Regions from separate parts of the Agromyces endophyticus genome, predicted to be linked through region 2. Evidence: predicted binding sites of a transcription regulator. Region 2 holds the regulator's gene; the other holds the start of a gene.
What was found. The regulator LexA, encoded in region 2, represses DNA repair genes until DNA is damaged. The targets are predictions, from matches to a motif close to TCGAACANNTGTTCGA.
Positions count from the first base shown of each region.

Region 1: a site for LexA is predicted at 2,525-2,540, ahead of MUN74_RS14540 (HNH endonuclease signature motif containing protein). Genes of this name have one in related genera too.

Region 1 is NZ_CP095042.1:3,204,310-3,210,633, forward strand. Features, by position in the region: gene MUN74_RS14530 (hypothetical protein) at 1-15, opposite strand, end outside; partial or broken gene MUN74_RS19325 (alpha/beta hydrolase) at 187-381, shown strand; gene MUN74_RS19245 (alpha/beta hydrolase) at 450-836, shown strand; gene MUN74_RS14540 (HNH endonuclease signature motif containing protein) at 926-2,494, opposite strand; gene MUN74_RS14545 (DUF7059 domain-containing protein) at 2,641-4,203, shown strand; gene MUN74_RS14550 (hypothetical protein) at 4,338-6,324, shown strand, end outside.
Region 2 is NZ_CP095042.1:211,750-218,073, reverse strand. Features, by position in the region: gene metE (5-methyltetrahydropteroyltriglutamate--homocysteine S-methyltransferase) at 1-1,451, shown strand, start outside; gene MUN74_RS01035 (alpha/beta fold hydrolase) at 1,674-2,420, shown strand; gene lexA (transcriptional repressor LexA) at 2,451-3,137, opposite strand; gene MUN74_RS01025 (LysM peptidoglycan-binding domain-containing protein) at 3,297-3,746, shown strand; gene MUN74_RS01020 (histidinol-phosphate transaminase) at 3,825-4,925, shown strand; gene hisB (imidazoleglycerol-phosphate dehydratase HisB) at 4,922-5,536, shown strand; gene hisH (imidazole glycerol phosphate synthase subunit HisH) at 5,533-6,171, shown strand; gene priA (bifunctional 1-(5-phosphoribosyl)-5-((5-phosphoribosylamino)methylideneamino)imidazole-4-carboxamide isomerase/phosphoribosylanthranilate isomerase PriA) at 6,295-6,324, shown strand, end outside.

The DNA.
Region 1 (6,324 bases), 1.3 Mb from region 2:
CGGTGACTCCGTCATGTGCGGCCCTCCCTCGCTGTCACGATCGTACGCTCACGCTACGCGCACCGTGTGACAGGCGGGTTACGGGGCGCAACGTGAGATGGCGCGGAGATGACGGGTGTGTGACGATCGCCGCGCGCAACGCCGCAGGAGGCGCTTGAATGGTGCCCGCGGATGAAGGAGGCGAACATGGTCGAGGTGCTCATCCTGCACGGCTGGCAGAATCACCGACCCGAGGGGCACTGGCAGCGCTGGCTGGCCGAGGAGCTCACCGCGCGCGGCCATGTCGTGCGCTACCCGCAGCTGCCCGACGCCGATGAACCGACCCGCGAGGGGTGGCTCGCGGCGCTCGAGGCCGAGCTCGCCGAGACGAGCCGCTCGGAGTTGACGGTCGTCGCGCACAGCCTCGGCTGCTCGCTCTGGCTCGCGTACGCGATCGAGCGTGCCCGGCGGTGCAGCCCGGGCCGGATGCCACCGGGCCGGCGGCCGCACGTGTCGTGCTCGTCGCGCCGCCGTCCGACGGATTCCTCGAGCAGACGCCGGAGATCGCCGGGTTCATCGCGGGCGGTACCGATGCCGACGACGACGCGCGCGCCGGCGTCGCGGCGGCGCTCGCCGCGGCGAGCCTCGAGGCGCCGATCGTCGTGCAGAGCGACGCCGACCCCTGCAGCCCGGCCGGCACGACCTCGTTCGCCGACGCGTTCGAACTCGACCGGGTCATCGTGCCCGGTGGCGGACACCTCACGATCGAGGACGGGTTCGGCCCGCTCCCGCTCGTGCTCGACCTCGTGCTGGAGGTCGAAGCGACGACCGCGGCCTGGGAGACGCGCGCCCGGTGACGCTCGACGAGCAACGGTGACGGAGACCCCGGCCGACGCGGGCGTGCCCGAATCGATCTGGCGCACGGCGGTGTCTCGTGCGGGGCGTCTCAGGCGGCGGCGTACTCGGTGAGCAGGGTTCGTACGTCGGGTGGTGGGGGCAGGGTGGTGGGGATTCTGCGGTTGCCCGGGCGGGGTCTGCGGTCGGGGTCGAGGTGTGCGGGTGGGATGAACCAGACGTAGCCGTTGATGTTGAAGATGAGCCAGCCGTCGTCGTGGATGCGGTGGTGGTGGTGTGCGCAGAGCATGACGCCGTTGGAGACGTCGGTTCGGCCGTGGTGCCGGCGCCACCAGCGGAGGTGGTGGGCTTGGGTGTGCGAGGGCGGCCGGGTGCAGCCGGGCCAGGCGCAGCCGCCGTCGCGTTCGATGAGGGCGAGTTTCTGGGCGTGGGTGAACAGGCGGCGGTGGCGGCCGAGTTGCAGGTTCTCGCCGTGCTCATCGAGGTAGATGGGTGCGATGCCGGCGTGCATCGCAAGTTCGCGCACGGACTGGATCGAGATGGGCTGGTCGATTCCGTCGATCGTGCCATGACCATGCCCGGTGGTGAGCATGTCGGCGTCGACGCGGGCGATGACCATCGTCTGTCGGAGGGGTGCGGGTGCGTGCTCAGCGCTGAGTGCGGTGCGGGCGATGTCGGCGAGGGCGTCGGCGTTCATCTGCACGATCGTGCGGTCCTCGATGAATACCTGGTCGGGCCGGTCGCCTGCGACCGGGCTCATGCTGCGGTTCGTACCTGCACCGCTGCGCGTGCCCTCGATGGCGTCTCCGGCTGCGACGGCGTCCGTTGGCGTGGCGTCGTGGCAGCTGCCGGTCGCGCCGGAGTCGCCCGGCTGGTTGCTGCCCCGGGCCTGGTGCAGTTGGGCGGCGACCAGGGTTTCGAGCGCGAGTTTGATGGGGGCGCCGTTGACGGGGTCGAATGCGCCGCGGAGTTGGAGCATGCCGGCCCGGTCTTCCCAGAATCGGAGTCCGCGGGCGGCACGCAACTCGTCTTCGCGGGGCTTGACGCCGTCGGGGTCGAGTCGGGCTTCGAGGAGTTTCACGAGCCGGTGGAGGCCATCGACTCCGACGGTGGGGGCCTGCTCGACGAGGAACCGTTCGGCGTCGGCGAGTTCGGCCCGGTCGGCGCGGGGCGCGACCCGGTCGAGGAAGCGGCGGATCACTTCGGCCGCGTCGACGCAGATCGTGCCGGATGCCAGTGCGTCGGCGAGGTGCGGGTGCCTGGGCGGCAGCAGTTCGCCGGTGAACGACGCCCGGGGTGCGGTCGCCTGACCGACCGCGACGAGTTTGGCCGCGTCGGTGTGCCGGCTGCCGGTGGCGGTCGCGATGAGGCGTTCGGCCGTGGCGTAGCCGTGCTTGCGGGCGACCTCGTCGGTACCGGGACGTGACCGTGCCGCGAGCTCGGCCGCGATGGGAGCCTGCAACGCTTGCACCCGGCGGGACAACTCACCCAACGCCTCGGTGACCCGGACGAGCCCCTCATCGCTCATGACCCGCACATCAGCAGCTGCGAGCGTCGATCCGACGACGCCCGCGAGCACGGCGCCCGCCCACACGGAACACACCTGATCGAGTGCGGCTGAAACCCCGGTCAGGGCGGGTATTCCAGCGGGTTCGGGCATGCCATCAGCCTACCGTGAACCTCCTGATTTTCGAAGAGATGTTCGAGGATTGTGGAGAACTCGTGTGGTCGCGCGGGCGGTCTCGAGACGCTCGCTGCGCTCGTTCCTCAACCCACGGGCCGAGGCGCCACTGCTTGAATGGGCGGGTGGACTCCGCACGTACGTCGACCCCGCTCGCTCGCCTCGCCGCCGACCTCGAAGCCGCCGACTTCACCGTCGACGCGCTCGACGCGCTCTGGGGTGAGACGGCGTCTGCCGCGCTCCACCGCAGCGAACGAGTACCGGCCCGGCGTGTGCTCGACGCCCTCCGACGCGAGCACGGCGCGTCCGCTCCGCTCGCGGTGCTCGCCGAACTCTTCGTGCTCGGCCTGCCGGTGCCGGCCGACGAGGCGGCCGCGGCGTTGCCCGAGCTCGGCCTCGACGATGCGGCCGCGATCGGCCTCATCCGCAGCGAAGGCGCCACCATCCTCGCCGCACTCGACCTGCGCCCCTACGCGTTCACCGACGCGCACGGCAGTGCGCACTGGTGGATCCTCTCCGACCTCGGCGAACTCGCCCTCGGGCACGCACTCCGCGAGGACCACGTACTCGGCGTCGGCGGCGCGTCGACCACGCTGTCGGGGCTCATGCAGCCGACGCCCGCGCGGCGCGTGCTCGACCTCGGCACGGGCTGCGGCGTCCAGGCCATGCACGCCTCGCGCTTCGCCGACTCGGTCGTCGCGACCGACATCTCCGAGCGGGCGCTCGAGATCGCCCGGATGAACCTCGAGCTCAACGGCATCGACGGCGTCGAGCTGCGCCTCGGCAGCCTGTTCGAGCCGGTCGCCGGCGAGCGGTTCGACCGCATCGTGTCGAATCCGCCGTTCGTCATCACGCCGCGCACCGAGGGCGTGCCCGAGTACGAATACCGCGACGGCGGCATGGTGGGCGACGCGCTCGTCGAGGCCGTCGTCCGGGGCTGCGCCGAGCACCTCGAACCGGGCGGAGTCGCCCAGCTGCTCGCCAACTGGGAGTACCGCGACGGCGTCGACGGCCTCGCCCGCGCGGCCTCGTGGGCCGGAGACCTCGACCACTGGCTCGTCGAGCGCGAGGTGCAGCCCGTCACCGAGTACGCCGAGACCTGGATCCGCGACGGCGGCACCCGGTCGGGCACGGCTGCGTTCGACCGCCTGTACGACGCATGGCTCGACGATTTCGCGGCGCGCGGCGTCACCGAGGTCGGCTTCGGGTACGTGCTCGTGCGGCGCTCGGGCGACGCGGATGCCCCAGCAGCGGCATCCGCCACCGGCAGACTGGCCCGTGTCGAGCGACGGCACGGTGCCATCGGCTCGAACCCCGCGGGCCTCGGCGGACACCTCGCGCAGTGCCTCGACGCGCTCGACCGGCTGGCAACGCTCGACGACGCGTCGCTCGCCGCCGTCCACTTGACCGTCGCGGGCGATGTCACGGAGGAACGCCACTACTGGCCCGGCGACGAGGACCCGACCGCGATGCTGCTGCGCCAGGGCGGCGGGTTCGCACGCACGATCTCGCCCGGCACGGCGCTCGCCGCATTCGTCGGCGCCTGCGACGGCGAGCTCGCGGCCGGTGCGATCGTCGCGGCGCTCGCACAGCTGCTCGAGGTCGACGGGCCCGCGCTCGCCGGCGAACTGCTCCCCGAGATCCGCGAGCTCATCGTCGACGGGATGCTGCTGCTGCCCCGCGAATGACGACGTGTCTCGAGGGAGCGGAGGACGATCTCCGCTTGTGTGAGAATGGGCGCACCCGGCCAGGACCGACCACCCTACTTCCGTGACCGTGCCGGGCCGGGCCGGGTCGCGCTCGCATGCTTGGGAGGCATCGCTTGAGTTCACTGCTGTCCGCGCGTCCGCGCGCATGGATCGTCGTCGGCGCCGTGGTGGCGCTCGTGCTCGCGGCCATCGGAATCTCGGCGCCGCCCGCTCACGCCGAGGTCGGTACCGGCACGGCGAGCATCTCCGGTCACGTGACCCTGCCCGAGGGCGTCGACCCCGAGGCGGCCGGCCTCACCGTCAGCGCGTTCGAGGCTTCGGTCGACAACGCGAGCGTGGGTGGGTGGATCTCGCCGGAGGGCGACTTCACCATCCCGTACCTGGCAGCGGGCACCTACAAGTTGCGCTTCATGACCTGGGACGACGACTCCGTGCTGACGGCCTGGTGGAAGGACGGCTTCGACTTCGCGTCGGCGCAGACGGTGACGGTCGCCGACGGTCAGGAGCTCGCCGGCGTCGACATGACCCTCGTTCGTGCCTCGACGATCTCGGGCAAGCTGACCGGCGTGCCTGAGAACGGTGCGGGAGTCTTCCCGTGGCGACGGGATGCCTCGGGCGAATGGGTGCGCGAAGGCGACTACGTGCGGATCGGCACCGACGGCGAGTACCTCATCACGGGCCTCCGTGCCGGTACGTACACGCTGCTCTTCAACACGGGCACCTACCCCGACCAGTACTGGAAGCTGCAGCGCGAGATCGCCACGGCGACGCCCATCGAGGTCGGGATCGGCCAGGCGCTGACGGGCTTCGACGCGAACGTGTCGGCAGCGTTGTGGATGCCGCAACTGAACGTCAGCGGTTCGCTCCAGGTCGGTTCGACGATGCAGGTCACCGCGACCTGGCAGATCCAGCCCGATGCCGTGACGTACCAGTGGTTCGCGAACGCGGTGGCGATCACCGGCGCGACGTCGGCGACGTACGTCCCGACCGCCGACCTGGTCGGAAAGCAGCTCAGCGTGCGCGTCGACGGGCGGAAGGCCGGATACGTGCCGACGTGGGACACCGCCGTCCGAGGCACCGTCGTCAAAGGTTCGCTGACTCCGGGAGTCGCGATGTTCACCGGTACCGGCGTCGTCGGCTCGACGTTGACGGCGTCGGCCGGCGGGTGGCCGTCGGGAACCCAGTTCTCGTACCAGTGGGCGTATGCCGACGGCAACATCGCAGGCGCGACCGGCAAGACCTTCACGATCACGACGGCCCAACGGGGCCGCGGAATCTACCTGAAGCTCACCGGAACGCTCCCCGCGTACGACTCCCGGACGGTGTTCGCCGCCGAGCACATCTTCGTCGACGCCGGCACCTTCACCGCGGCGACGCCGACGATCTCGGGCACGGCCGCGGTCGGCTCGACGCTCACGGCGAAGACCGGAACCTGGACGACGAACGCGACCTTCCCGACGAAGTTCTCGTACAAGTGGTTCGCGTCGGGCGTCGCGATCAGCGGCGCGACGGCGTCGACCTACAAGCTCACGAGCGCACAGGCGGGCAAGACCATCTCCGTCGTCGTCACCGGCACCGTCGGCGGCAACATCCGAGCCATCAAGCAGTCGGCGGCGACGGCGAAGGTCGCGACGGTGGCGACGCCGACGATCTCGGGTACCGCTGCGGTCGGGTCGACGCTCACGGCGAAGCCGGGCACCTGGACGTCGGGCACGGTGTTCTCGTACCAGTGGTACGCGTCGGGCACGGCGATCACGGGGGCGACGGCGTCGACGTTCAAGCTCACGAGTGCGCAGGCCGGCAAGACGGTGACGGTGACGGTGAAGGGTGCGCTCTCGGGATACACGACGGTGTCGAAGTCGTCGGCGGCGACGGCGAAGGTCGCGACGGTGGCGACGCCGACGATCTCGGGTACCGCTGCGGTCGGGTCGACGCTCACGGCGAAGCCCGGCACCTGGACGACCGGCACCACGTTCTCGTACCAGTGGTACGCGTCGGGCACGGCGATCAGTGGTGCGACCTCGTCGACCTTCAAGCTGACATCGCTGCAGAAGGGGAAGACGATCACGGTGAAGGTCACGGGCTCGCTGAGCGGCTACC
Region 2 (6,324 bases):
CGCTCGTCGTGGGCGTCGTCGACGGGCACAACATCTGGCGCGGCGACCTCTCGGCCGCCCTCGACCGGGCCGAGGCGTTGCGCGAGCGCGCCGGCGCCGTCGCCGTGTCGACGTCCACGTCGCTGCTGCACGTGCCGCACGACGTCGACGACGAGACCCGCCTCGACCCCCGGCTGGTGAGCTGGCTCGCCTTCGCCGACCAGAAGGTGGGCCAGGTCGCGACCCTCGCCCGGGGGCTCGTCGAGGGGCGCGACGTCGTCGCGGAACCTCTGGCCGCCGCATCCGCCGCCCTGCTCGACCGCGCCGGTGCACCCGGCGTGCGCGTTCCCGCGGTGCGGCAGCGCCTCGCCGACCTCGTCGACGCCGACTTCCACCGCGGCGCCGAGGCCGAACGCGTCGCCGCGCAGGCCTCCCTCGACCTGCCCGAACTGCCCACCACGACGATCGGTTCCTTCCCGCAGACCGGCGAGCTGCGCGCGGCACGGGCGCGCCTCGTGCGCGGCGAGCTCGACGCCGGCGGGTACGAGGCGCTCATGCGCGCGGAGATCGAGCGGGTCGTGCGCCTGCAGGAGGACCTCGGCCTCGATGTGCTCGTGCACGGCGAGCCCGAGCGCAACGACATGGTGCAGTACTTCGCCGAACTGCTCGACGGCTTCGCGGTGACCGAGCACGGCTGGGTGCAGTCGTACGGCTCCCGGTGCACGCGGCCGTCGCTGCTCTGGGGCGACGTCTCGCGCCCGGCGCCGATGACGGTCGAATGGTCGGCGTTCGCGCAGTCGCTGAGCGACAAGCCCGTGAAGGGCATGCTCACGGGCCCGGTCACGATCCTCGCGTGGTCGTTCGTGCGCGACGACCAGCCGCTCGCCGACACCGCGCGTCAGGTCGCACTCGCGCTGCGCGACGAGATCGCCGACCTGGAGGACGCGGGCATCAGGATCATCCAGGTCGACGAGCCCGCGCTGCGCGAGCTCCTGCCGCTGAAGATCGCCGACCAGCCGGCGTACCTCGATTGGTCGGTCGGGTCGTTCACGCTCGCGACGGCGGCCGCGGCGCCCGCGACCCAGGTGCACACGCATCTCTGCTACTCGGAGTTCGGCGTCGTGATCGACGCGATCAAGGGCCTCGACGCCGACGTGACCTCGATCGAGGCGGCCCGCAGTCGCATGGAGGTCGTCGACGACCTCGCAGAGAGCGGCTTCGACCACGGCATCGGGCCCGGGGTCTACGACATCCACTCGCCGCGCGTGCCTTCGGCGGTTGAGCTGCAGGAGCTGCTCGAACGGGCCGCGGCCGGGATCCCGGCAGGCCGGCTGTGGGTGAACCCCGACTGCGGGCTGAAGACCCGTGGCTACGACGAGACGGTCGCATCGCTCGCGAACCTCGTCGAGGCGACGCGGGCGGTGCGCGCAGGGCTGGCCGCCGAACGCACCGGCATCGGCGCGGCAGGCTAGGTCGACGGCGGGCGGATGCCGCGTGCCGGCGTCCGCCCGCCAGTCGTGCCAGTCGTGCCGGCCGAGCCGGCAGTGCCGGCAGTGCGGGCTGTGGCGGGGGGCGACACCGCGGCACCGACCCTGACACGGCCACGCGCACCGACGTCGAGCACTTCGACGACGCACGGCTGGTTCGCAAGGTTCGCCGGGGCGACGCTCAGGCGGGCGACGTACCGTCGACGCATGCGACTCGCGGTTCACGAGACGGGCGCCGGCGCCCGCACGGCCATCCTCATCCATGGCATCATGTCGGACTCGCGGGCGTGGCATCGCGTCACGGGCGAACTCGAGGCGCAGGGGTTCCGCGTGCTCGCGGTGGACCTCGCGGGGCACGGACGCAGCCCCAGGGCCGAGCGCTATTCACCCGCCGCATGGGCCGACGACGTCGTCGAGACGGTCGCGCCGATGCTCGACGGCCAGCCCGACGTGGTGCTCGGGCACTCGCTCGGCGGTCTCGTCGCGAGCCTCGTCGCCGATCGGCTCGCACCGCGCGCCGCGATCTACGTCGATCCGGCCTTCGCGTTCCCGAAGGGTCCGCTCGGGCTCGCCTACAAGCTCTTCTTCGCGATCGCGCCGAAACCCCGGCGCAACGCGCTCGTGCGGATGAACCCGAAATGGAGCGCCGTCGACGTCGACATCGAGCTCGCGACGCTGCGCGACTGGGACAAGCGCACGATCCTCGGGTTCGCCGACACCCGGCCGCTCGTGCCCCCGACGAGACTCGTGGCCCCCAGTCTCGTGCTGCTGGCCGAGAAGAGCCTGCTGATCACCGACCGGGTGGCCGCCGACCTGCGACGGCGCGGCATGACCGTGGCGACGGTCCCGGGCACGGGGCACACCGTGTTCCGCGACGACCACGCGGGCTTCATGCACGCGATCGGGGAGTGGCTCCGGTCGGTCGGCCAGCTGGGCGGGACGGCGACCGCCTGACCCCTCCGGTTCGATCGCGGCCGGCGGCCGTCAGACCGTGCGCAGCACGGCCACGACCTTGCCGAGCACTTCGGCGTGGTCGCCGAGGATGGGCTCGAACGCCGTGTTGCGCGGCAGCAGCCAGGTGTGACCGTCGCGCTGGCGGAACACCTTGACGGTCGCCTCGCCGTCGAGCATGGCCGCGACGATCTCGCCGTTCTCGGCGGTTCGCTGCGAACGCACGACGACCCAGTCGCCGTCGCAGATCGCCGCATCGACCATCGAGTCGCCGACGACCTTCAGGATGAACAGCTCGCCCTTGCCCACGAGCTGGCGGGGGAGCGGGAACACCTCGTCGATCTGCTGCTCGGCCGTGATCGGCACGCCCGCGGCGATGCGACCGACGAGCGGCACCATCGCGGCGTCCGCGACGGGCGCGGGCTCGCCCGCCGACGGTGCACGCTCGTCGAGCCCGGGGAGCTCGATGAGGACCTCGAGGGCGCGCGGGCGGTTCGGGTCTCGCCGCAGGTAGCCGGCCAGCTCCAGCTGGTTGAGCTGGTGCGTGACGCTCGAGAGCGACGAGAGCCCGACGGCATCGCCGATCTCGCGCATGCTCGGCGGGTAGCCGCGGGTCGCGACCGACCGCTGCACGACCTCGAGGATCGCGATCTGCTTCGCGCTCAGGCTCTTGCGGCGGCGTGCCCTGCCGGTCTCGCGCACGTCGTTGTCGCTCTTCACGCTCTCCGCCCCTCGTTGCGATCGCCGCTCGCGATCGGATGTCGGTGGTGTCTGCTGGACTGTTTCCCAGACATTCGAAACTGTATCCGCCGCAGCAGTGCCCGGCAAACATTCGTTCGAGTGTGTCGCGAGATCGGTCGAGGAGAATTCCGCGGGCGAATGCTTGCGACCGAACGCATTCGAATATATATTCGGAACAAAGATTCGCATCCGGCCCTCCCGGCCGAGGGCCGGATGCAGTCCACGCAGGAGGATGACATGAGCGCAGCGATCATGACGACGAGCGACTACCCGGCACGGGCGCGCACCCGGCTCCGGCTGACGCGTCGTGGGCGAGTGGTGTTCACGACCCTCGCGGCGCTGCCGATCGCGATCTGGGTGTTCGCCGCCGCGTTGAACGCGGGCGGTGCGGCCGCCGATCTCACGGGCGGCGGTTCACTGCACTATGTCACGGTCGATGCCGGAGGCTCGCTGTGGGAGATCGCCGAGGCGATCGCACCCTCGGCCGACCCGCGCGACACGATCGCCGAGATTGTGCGGCTCAATCAGCTCGACGGTGCGACGATCGAGCCGGGTCAGCGACTGGCCGTGCCTGCTGCCGGGGAGTAGCCCGTACGCGCCGGCGCGGCGCCTGTCACACGATGTCGCAGTCGTCGTCGGCGCGATCTGCGTGGCTAGGCTGGATCGGTGACGAGTCTCGACGACCTTCCCATCCGCGATGACCTGCGCGGCCGTTCTCCGTACGGCGCCCCGCAGAAGGCCGTGCCGGTCGCCCTCAACGTCAACGAGAACACGCATGCCATCCCCGAAGACGTCGCCCACGACATCGTCGCCCGTGTCGCAGGCGCGATCCTGCGGCTGAACCGCTACCCCGACCGCGAGTTCACCGAGCTGCGCGAGGCGCTCGCGCGGTACCTCGGACACGGACTGTCGCCCGACCAGATCTGGGCGGCCAACGGCTCCAACGAGGTGCTGCAGCAGGTGCTGCAGGCCTTCGGCGGACCAGGTCGCTCGGTGCTCGGCTTCGCACCCACGTACTCGATGTACTCGCTGCTCGCCTCGGGCACCGGCACCCGCTGGATCTCCGCCGATCGCGACGACGACTTCGAGCTGAGCCCCGAGACGGCGGTGGCGGCGGTACGCGAGCACGACCCCGACCTCGTCTTCCTCTGCGCGCCGAACAACCCGACGGGCACGCCGCTGTCGCTGGACACCGTGCGCTCGGTCGCCGATGCCGCACGCGGCATCGTGGTGGTCGACGAGGCGTACTTCGAGTTCGCCGACCGCGGCACGCCGAGCGCGCTCACGCTGCTCGAGGGGCGGCCACGGCTCGTCGTGTCGCGCACGATGAGCAAGGCGTTCGCCTTCGCCGGAGCTCGCGTCGGGTACCTCGCCGGCGACCCGGCGACGATCGACGCGCTGCGGCTCGTGCGGTTGCCGTACCACCTCTCGGCGCTCACCCAGGCGGCCGCGCTCGGTGCGCTCGCGCACGCCGACGAGATGCTCGCGATGGTCGACGACATCCGCCGCCAGCGCGAGCGCATCACGACCGAGCTCGCGCGCCTCGGCTTCGCCCCGCACCGGAGCGGCTCGAACTTCGTGCTCTTCGGCGGCGTCGACGACCCGCACGCGGTGTTCGAGGGGCTCCTCGCACGCGGCATCCTGATCAGGGAGCTCGGCATCCCCGGGCACCTGCGGGTGAGCGCCGGCACCGAGGCCGAGACCACGGCGTTCCTCGAGGCGATCGCCGTCTTCGCGCCGAACGCGACGAATAGGATCGAAGCATGACCGCCCAGTCCCCGTCGCGCACGGCGCGAGTGCAGCGCGAGACCAGCGAATCGAGCATCGACCTGTCGATCGACCTCGACGGCACCGGGGTGAGCGACATCGAGACGGGCGTGCCCTTCTACGACCACCTGCTCACGGCCTTCGCGAAGCACTCGCTCACCGACCTGACCGTGCGCGCGTCGGGCGACCTGCACATCGACGTCCACCACACCGTCGAAGACACGGGCATCGTGCTCGGGCAGGCGATCCGCGAGGCGCTCGGCGACAAGCGCGGCATCTCGCGCTACGGCGACGCGCTCGTGCCGCTCGACGAGGCGCTCGCGCAAGCGGTCGTCGACATCTCCGGCCGGCCGTTCCTCGTCCACACGGGCGAGCCGCAGGGCTTCGAGTTCCACCTCATCGGCGGCCACTTCACCGGGTCGATGGTGCGGCACGTCTTCGAGGCGATCGCGTTCAACGCGGGCCTCACCGTGCACGTGACAGTGCTCGGCGGCCGCGACCCGCACCACATCGCCGAGGCCGAGTTCAAGGCGTTCGCCAGGGCGTTCCGCCAGGCGAAGGCGCTCGACCCGCTCGTGAGCGGCATCCCCTCGACCAAGGGTGCGCTGTGAGCCGCACGAAGCGCGTGGTCGTGCTCGACTACGGGTCGGGCAACGTGCACTCGGCGGCGAAGGCGCTCGAGCAGGCGGGGGCCGAGGTCGAGGTCACGGCCGACCGCACTGCTGCGCTGGAGGCCGACGGCCTGCTCGTGCCCGGGGTGGGTGCGTTCAAGGCGGTCATGGACCAGCTCCGCGCCGTCCGCGGCGACGAGGTGATCGACCGGCGCCTCGCAGGCGGGCGGCACGTGCTCGGCATCTGCGTCGGCATGCAGGTGCTCTTCGAGCGCGGCGTCGAGCGCGGCGTCGACACCGAGGGTCTCGGCGAGTGGCCGGGCGTCGTCGAGGAGCTGCCGGCCGAGGTGCTGCCCCACATGGGCTGGAACACGGTCGCGCCCGACGAGGGGTCGGTGCTCTTCGACGGCATCGAAGGCGAACGGTTCTACTTCGTGCACTCGTTCGCGGCGCAGTCGTGGCAGCTCGAGGTCATGCCGCCGTTCCCGCAGCCGAGGCTGACCTGGGCCGAGCACGGCGGGCGCTTCCTCGCGGCCGTCGAGAACGGTCCGTTGTCGGCGACGCAGTTCCACCCCGAGAAGTCGTCGGATGCCGGCATCCGACTGCTCGCCAACTGGCTCGGTGCGCTCGCCTGAGTCATCCGACCGTCATGGTCACGTCGCGCGCGCCGCGGGCGACTATGATCCTGTGACGGTACCGGCGCTCATCGCGCCGACCGAATCGGGTCCGACGGCCCACCGCGAACGAGGACAGTAGTGATGAGTGAGTTCAACAAGACCCCCGGCCTC